Regions from separate parts of the Streptomyces sp. NPDC005494 genome, predicted to be linked through region 2. Evidence: riboswitches for the same ligand, from Rfam matches in the RefSeq annotation. Region 2 holds a riboswitch; the other holds the start of a gene.
What was found. Region 2 has a riboswitch for cobalamin ahead of cobN (cobaltochelatase subunit CobN). Riboswitches for the same ligand answer to the same signal wherever they lie in the genome.
Positions count from the first base shown of each region.

Region 1 (4,161 bases), on a different contig from region 2:
AGCACGGCTACGTCACCACCTCGGACTTCGTCCGAGGGCGCTTCGGTTCGAAGGGCCTCTCGCTGGCGGTCGCCCTCACCGGCATCCTCGCCACGATGCCGTACATCGCGCTCCAGCTGGTCGGCATCCAGGCCGTGCTGGACGTCATGGGCGTGGGCGGCGGCGAGACGACGCACTGGTTCATCAAGGACCTGCCGCTGCTGATCGCGTTCGCGGTCCTCGCGGCGTACACGTACTCCTCGGGCCTGCGTGCCCCCGCGCTGATCGCGTTCGTCAAGGACGGCCTGATCTATCTGGTCATCGCCGTGGCGATCATCTACATCCCGATAAAGCTCGGCGGGTTCGACGACATCTTCGCCAAGGCGAGCGAGGCGTTCTCGGCGAAGAACGAGGCCGCCGGCAAGCCCGTCGCCGGCCTCGTGCCGGGCGAGATGGGCCAGTGGGGCTACGCGACCCTCGCGCTGGGTTCGGCGCTCGCCCTCTTCATGTACCCGCACTCGATCACGGCGACGCTCTCCAGCCGCAGCCGTGAGGTGATCCGGCGCAACACCACGATCCTGCCGTTGTACTCGCTGATGCTCGGCCTCCTGGCCCTGCTCGGCTTCATGGCGATCGCCGCCGGGGTCAAGGTGGACAACGGACAGTTGGCGATCCCGCAGCTGTTCGAGAACATGTTCCCCGACTGGTTCGCGGGCGTGGCCTTCGCCGCGATCGGTATCGGCGCGCTGGTGCCGGCCGCGATCATGTCGATCGCCGCGGCGAACCTCTTCACCCGCAACATCTACAAGGACTTCATCAAGCCCGACGCGACCCCGGCCCAGGAGACCAAGGTCTCCAAGCTGGTCTCGCTCCTGGTCAAGGTCGGCGCACTCGTCTTCGTCCTCACCATGGACAAGACGGTCGCGATCAACTTCCAGCTGCTGGGCGGCATCTGGATCCTCCAGACGATGCCGGCCCTGGTCGGCGGCCTGTTCACCCGCTGGTTCCACCGCTGGGCACTGATCGCCGGCTGGGCGGTCGGCATGCTCTACGGCACGGTGGCGGCGTACGGCGTGGCCAGCCCGACCCAGAAGCACTTCGGCGGGTCCTCCAAGGAGATCCCCGGCATAGGCGAGATCGGCTACATCGGTCTCACCGCCTTCGTGCTGAACGTCGTCGTCGTGGTCGTCCTGACCTTCGTCCTCAACGCGGTGAAGGCACCGGCGGGCGTGGACGAGACCTCCCCCGGCGACTACACGGCGGACGTGGGCGACCCGGGCGTCAAGGCGGAACTGCCGCCGGCCACGGTGGGCGCCCCGGGCGGGGGCCACTGACCTCGCGCCACTGGTGAGAAGTGCGGCTTCCGTCCCGGCAGGGCCCTTCCTGCCGGGACGGCGTCGTTTCCGGGACCCGGGGCGGCGTCGTTCCGGGACCCGCTCCGTGGGACCCGGGACGGCGTCCTCCCGTGGCCCCGTCCCCCGGAGGGGCCACGGGACGAAACAGGGGCGCGCGGCGCACACCGCCTGGTGCACACTTCCGCCCATGGACGTATCGATCAGGCCGGTCCTGCCCGCCCATCACGAGGAACTGGGCGAGATCACCGCCCAGGCGTATCTCGGCGACGGTCTCCTGGACTTCGGAGCCGAGGACCCCTATCTGGAACAGCTCCGCGCGGTCGGCCGCCGGGCGGCCGAGGCCGAGGTGCTGGTGGCGCTGGACGCCGGGGGACGCCTGCTGGGAGGCGTCACGTACGTCGCGCCCGGCAGCCCGTGGGCCGACATAGCCGGGGAGGACGAGGCGGAGTTCCGGATGCTGGCAGTCGCACCGGAGGCCCGGGGGCGGGGCGCCGGCGAGGCGCTGGTGCGTGCCTGTGTCGACCGGGCGCGGGCCGCGGGAGGACTTACCGGAATCGTCCTGTCGACGCAGCCGGCCATGCTGGGCGCCCACCGCATCTACCGGCGTCTCGGCTTCGAGCGGACTCCGGAACGGGACTGGAACCCTCTTCCCGATCTCCCGCTCCTCACCTTCCGCCTGACCCTGTGACCCCTCACGACACAAGATGTGGGGGCTGCATCATTCGGTAGCCCCCACATGTATGCTCGACCTCGCTGTCGTCGCAGGGGAATCCGGTGTGAGTCCGGAACTGTCCCGCAACGGTGTGACCGGCGCGCTCGCGCGCACCGGCGAAGTCCGAAGACCTGTCGACAGTGCGTCCGGCTCGACCGAACCGGACGCCGAGACGTCCGGGCCCCGCGGAGGGCCGGTGGACGCCGTGCACTCCGTGCGCCCTTCGACGGGCTTCGCCGTGCCCGGCTGCCCCGCTCCCGCAGGCACCGAGCCGAGCGAGGGATAGCCCCAAGTGACCATCGCGCCAGCCGATCCGGTTTCAGCCACGGATTACGAAGGCCGCACGACCGACGCGCCCGGGACCGCACTGCTGCGGACCCTGACCGCTCTGACGGCCGATCTCCCCGACACCGACCCCGGCCGGGTCGCCGCCGCCGCGCTCCGCGGCCGCAGCGCGCGGGCGGACGAGGCGGAGCTGCGCTCGCTGGCCACCGAGGCCGCGGCAGGCCTGATCTCCGAGGACCCGGCGTACTCCCGGCTGGCCGCCCGGCTCCTCACCCGTGCCGTGGCGGACGAGGCGGCCGGGCAGGGCGCCGTCTCCTTCTCCGCTTCGGTCGCCGTGGGGCACCGCGAAGGCCTGATCGCGGACCGTACGGCGGAGTTCGTCGCACTGCACTCCGCGGCCCTGGACGCCCTGGTCGAGCAGGCGCTCGCCGACGGCGCCGACGACCGCTTCGGCTACTTCGGGCTCCGGACGCTGCACAGCCGCTACCTGCTGCGCCACCCGCTCACACGCCAGGTCGTCGAGACCCCGCAGCACTTCATGCTGCGCGTCGCCGCCGGGCTCGCCGAGGACACCTCCGAGCGGGCTCTGGAGGAAGTGGCGGCGCTGTACGGCCTGATGAGCCGGCTCGACTACCTCCCCTCCTCCCCCACCCTGTTCAACTCCGGCACCCGCCACCCGCAGATGTCCTCCTGCTACCTGCTGGACTCCCCGCTGGACGAGCTCGACTCGATCTACGACCGCTACCACCAGGTGGCGCGCCTCTCCAAGCACGCGGGCGGCATCGGACTCTCCTACTCCCGCATCCGGGCCCGGGGTTCACTCATCCGGGGGACCAACGGGCACTCCAACGGCATCGTGCCGTTCCTGAAGACGCTCGACGCCTCCGTCGCAGCCGTCAACCAGGGAGGCCGGCGCAAGGGGGCGGCCGCGGTCTACCTGGAGACCTGGCACGCGGACATCGAGGAGTTCCTGGAGCTGCGCGACAACACCGGTGAGGACCAGCGGCGCACGCACAACCTCAACCTGGCCCACTGGATCCCGGACGAGTTCATGCGCCGCGTCGACGCGGACACCGAGTGGTCGCTGTTCTCCCCGGCGGACACCCCCGAGCTGGTGGACCTGTGGGGCGACGAGTTCGACGCGGCCTACCGCGCGGCCGAGGCGAAGGGGCTGGCCCGCAAGACGATGCCGGCGCGTGAGCTGTACGGGCGGATGATGCGGACCCTCGCGCAGACCGGGCAGGGCTGGATGACGTTCAAGGACGCCTCCAACCGCACGGCCAACCAGACCGCCGAGCCGGGCCGCGTCGTCCACTCGTCGAATCTCTGCACGGAGATCCTGGAGGTCACGGATGACGGCGAGACGGCCGTCTGCAACCTCGGCTCGGTCAACCTCGGCGCGTTCGTCGCCGACGGCACCATCGACTGGGAGCGGCTGGACGCCACCGTCCGCACCGCGGTGACCTTCCTCGACCGCGTGGTGGACATCAACTTCTACCCCACCGAGCAGGCAGGCCGTTCCAACGCCCGCTGGCGCCCCGTGGGCCTGGGCGCGATGGGCCTCCAGGACGTGTTCTTCCAGCTGCGCCTGCCGTTCGACTCCCCCGAGGCCCGCGCGCTGTCCACGAAGATCTCCGAGCGGATCATGCTGGCCGCCTACGAGGCCTCCTGCGCCCTGGCCGAGCGGTCCGGGCCGTTGCCCGCCTGGTCCGAGACCCGCGCCGCCCGTGGCGTCCTGCACCCGGACCACTACGACACCGAGCTGAACTGGCCGGAGCGCTGGGACGCGCTGCGCGCCAGGGTCGCGAAGACCGGGATGCGCAACTCGCT
Region 1 is NZ_JBIAJR010000003.1:514,050-518,210, reverse strand. It holds gene mctP (monocarboxylate uptake permease MctP) at 1-1,313, shown strand, start outside; gene ACFYQ6_RS12290 (N-acetyltransferase) at 1,522-2,022, shown strand; cobalamin riboswitch at 2,063-2,200, shown strand; gene ACFYQ6_RS12285 (ribonucleoside-diphosphate reductase subunit alpha) at 2,339-4,161, shown strand, end outside.
Region 1: linked by a shared signal. The riboswitch ahead of ACFYQ6_RS12285 (ribonucleoside-diphosphate reductase subunit alpha) and the one ahead of cobN (cobaltochelatase subunit CobN) in region 2 are both predicted to bind cobalamin.

Region 2 (4,161 bases):
GGGAGCCGTCCGGCGGGTCCGACGGCGGCCCCCGCGTCGGCCCGTACGTCGGCCAGCGACTTCGCGCAGCCGGGGCGGCCGATGCAGGCCCCGACACCGGTCCAGGGGGAGCCGGGGCCGGTGATCAGCCCGGCTCCGGAGAGTTCGGCCAGCAGGTCGTCCGCCCGCGCGGGCGGGATTCCGGTGAGGACGGCTCCGCGCCAGGGTGTGAGGCGCAGTTCACCGGCGCCGGACAGCAGCCGCCACTGCGCCGGGCCGAGCCGGCCCAGCGGTACCCCCACGGACAGAGCGGCCGCGTGCGGGGGGCCCGGGACGCGTCCGGGGGCCGGGGGCAGGGCTTCGGGCGGCCGGGGCCGGTTCCCCGTCACGCAGGTGATGCCGGCCGGCCCGAACCGTCGTACGACATCGCCGGTCAGCGCGGTGACCGCGGCGGCGGGCAGGTCCTTCGTCCGCCAGGCACCGGTCTCCTCGGCCGCGTCCAGGAAGGCCTCGGCGGCGAGGAGCGCCGCGCGGGGGCCGTCGGCGCCGGGGACGCGGAGGACGGCCTCGCCCTCCCCGACGCGCAGGAGCGCGTCACCGCCGGCGTGGCCTATGAGTGTGAGGTCGGCGCCGAGCGCGTCCACGTCGCCACGGCCGTCGTCGAGGGCGAACAGGAAGCGTCCGGAGAGCGCCGTCGCTCGGTCACTCGCGCACAGGAGCTGGTCCAGCTCGGTCAGCCACGGTCTGACGTCGACGGCTCCGAGGCCGTCCAGCCCCGAGAGCGGGGAGGCGACCACGTTGCGCACGCGCTCGTGGCGTTCGGAGGGCAACAGCCCGGCCCTGCTCAGCAGTCCGGCCAGCTCCGCACCGCAGTCCTCGGCGAGTCCGCGCACCTGCACGTTCCCCCGGGACGTGAGATGCAACTCACCGTCACCGAGCCGCTCGGCGGCCTGCCCCAGCGCCGCCGCCTGACGGGGTGTCAGCACCCCGCCGGGTATGCGGATCCGCGCCAGCGCACCGTCGTCCGCCCGGTGCAGCCGCAGTGCGCCGGGGCACGCGTCACCGCTGCTCCGGGTGCACGCGGCGCCCGGAGACCGGGGCGTAAGGGGGGAGGCGGACATGGCGGCGAGCATACCGACCGTGACCGGGGCGCAGCCCTACGGTCACTGTGACCTACGGGACACCTCGCCGCGGGCCCGGCGCCGGACCGTCGGCCAGAACCCTGGGGCCGTGCCATGACCCCGTCCGGTCCGAACGCCCCCGGCCCGGCTCGCCAGGCCCCGTGTCGTCCGGCCGGAACCCCCTCGGGCCCTGCCGGGCCGGGGGCCGTCTGGTCAGGACCCCCCACCTGCCGCCTACTATGCCTAGCGGCGGTCCGTTCGGCCCGCCATCGCCAGACGGCGACATGGGAGGAAGCCCGGTGAGATTCCGGCGCGGTCCCGCCACTGTGAGCCCGGCCCCGCGAAGGCCGTGCGAGTCAGGAACTCCTGCCGTCCGACACACCGCCCGGGGCGTGGACACCCCGAGGAAGGGCTGACGCCGCATGATCCTGCTCCTGTCGACGTCCGACACAGACCTGCTGAGCGCCCGTGCCTCCGGTGGTCCGGTCGGCTTCCGCTACGCGAACCCGTCCCGGCTCTCCGTCGAGGACCTGCCGCAGCTCCTGGACGGCACGGACCTCGTCGTCGTACGTCTCCTCGGTGGCGTCCGCGCCTGGCAGGAAGGGCTCGACCAGGTGCTGGCGACCGGCCGGCCCGTCGTCGTCCTCACCGGTGAACAGGCCCCCGACGCCCAGCTGATGGCGGCCTCCACCGTGCCGATCGGCATCGCGGCCGAGGCCCACGCCTACCTCGCGCACGGTGGCCCCGCGAACCTGGAGCAGCTGGCCCGCTTCCTCTCCGACACCGTGCTGCTCACCGGCCACGGGTTCGAGCCGCCCGCCCCGGCCCCCGCGTGGGGACCGCTGGAGCGGACCGCCCGGGAGGTCGACGGCCCGACCGTGGCGGTGCTCTACTACCGGGCCCACCACATGAGCGGGAACACCGCGTTCGTCGAGGCGCTCTGCACCGCCGTGGAGGACGCGGGCGCCCGCCCCCTCCCGCTGTACGTCGCCTCGCTGCGCACCCCCGAACCCGAACTCGTCGAGGAACTGCGGGCCGCCGACGCCGTCGTGACGACCGTCCTCGCGGCCGGCGGCACCAAGCCCGCCACCGCGTCGGCCGGCGGGGACGACGAGTCCTGGGACGCGGGTGCCCTGACCGGGCTGGACGTCCCCGTCCTCCAGGCGCTCTGCCTCACCAGCCCGCGTGCCGCCTGGGAGGAGAACGACGAGGGCGTCTCCCCGCTCGACGCGGCCACCCAGATCGCCGTACCCGAATTCGACGGCCGCCTGATCACCGTGCCGTTCTCCTTCAAGGAGATCGACGAGGACGGCCTGCCCGCGTACGTGGCCGACCCCGAGCGCGCCTCCCGGGTCGCCGGGATCGCCGTACGGCACGCGCGTCTCCGCCACATTCCCGCCGCCGAGAAGCGGATCGCGCTCGTCCTGTCCGCCTACCCGACCAAGCACTCGCGCATCGGCAACGCGGTAGGCCTCGACACCCCCGCCAGCGCCGTCGCCCTGCTCCGCAGGCTGCGCGCCGAGGGTTACGACTTCGGGCCGGAGGAAGAGATTCCGGGCCTGGTCTCCGGTGACGGCGACGAGCTGATCTACGCGCTCATCGACGCCGGTGGCCACGACCAGGAGTGGCTCACCGAGGAGCAGTTGGCCCGCAACCCGGTCCGCATCCCCGCCGCCGACTACCGCCGCTGGTTCGCCACGCTGCCCGCCGAGCTCCGCGAGTCCGTCGAGGAGCACTGGGGCCCGGCACCCGGCGAGATGTTCGTCGACAGGTCCCGCAACCCCGAGGGCGACATCGTGCTCGCGGCACTGCGCCGGGGCAACCTGCTGATCCTCATCCAGCCGCCGCGCGGCTTCGGCGAGAACCCGATCGCGATCTACCACGACCCCGATCTGCCGCCCTCGCACCACTACCTGGCCGCGTACCGCTGGATCGCCGCGTCCGCCGACGACAACGGCTTCGGCGCGGACGCGATGATCCACCTCGGCAAGCACGGCAACCTGGAGTGGCTGCCCGGCAAGAACGCCGGCCTCTCCGCCGCCTGCGGCCCCGACGCCGCGCTGGGCGACCTCCCCCTCGTCTATCCGTTCCTGGTCAACGACCCCGGTGAGGGCACCCAGGCCAAGCGCCGCGTGCACGCCACGCTCGTGGACCACCTGGTGCCGCCCATGGCACGCGCGGACAGCTACGGCGACATCGCCCGCCTGGAACAACTCCTGGACGAGCACGCCCAGATCGCCGCGATGGACCCGGCGAAGCTCCCCGCGGTCCGCGCCCAGATCTGGACGCTGATCCAGGCCGCGAAGCTCGACCACGACCTCGGCCTCGAGGACAGGCCGGAGGACGAGGGCTTCGACGAGTTCATCATGCATCTCGACGGCTGGCTCTGTGAGATCAAGGACGTCCAGATCCGGGACGGCCTGCACGTCCTGGGCGGCGCCCCCGCCGGGAAGGACCGCGTCAACCTGGTCCTCGCCGTCCTGCGCGCCCGCCAGATCTGGGGCGGCACGGCCTCGCTGCCCGGCCTGCGCGAGGCACTCGGCCTCGACGAGTCCGCGGCGACCCGTACCGCGGCCGACGAGACCGAGGAGAAGGCCCGCGCCCTCGTCCAGGCGATGGAGGACGCGGACTGGGATCCGGAAGCCGTCACCGGTGTGGCCCAGGGGCTCCCGCAGGCCGTCGCCGACATCCTCACCTTCGCCGCCACCGAGGTCGTGCCGCGTCTCGCCGCGACGACCGACGAGCTGGACCACGCGGTCCACGCGCTGAACGGCGGCTTCGTCCCCGCCGGCCCGTCCGGATCCCCGCTCCGCGGCCTGGTCAACGTGCTGCCGACAGGCCGCAACTTCTACTCGGTCGACCCGAAGGCGGTCCCGTCCCGCCTGGCGTGGGAGACCGGCCAGGCCCTCGCCGACTCGCTCCTGGAGCGCTACCGCGCCGACAACGGTGACTGGCCCACCTCCGTCGGCCTGTCCCTGTGGGGCACCAGCGCGATGCGCACCGCGGGCGACGACATCGCCGAGGCGTTCGCCCTGCTCGGCGTACGCCCCGTCTGGGACGA
Region 2 is NZ_JBIAJR010000006.1:354,126-358,286, forward strand. It holds gene cobG (precorrin-3B synthase) at 1-1,112, opposite strand, end outside; cobalamin riboswitch at 1,334-1,489, shown strand; gene cobN (cobaltochelatase subunit CobN) at 1,523-4,161, shown strand, end outside.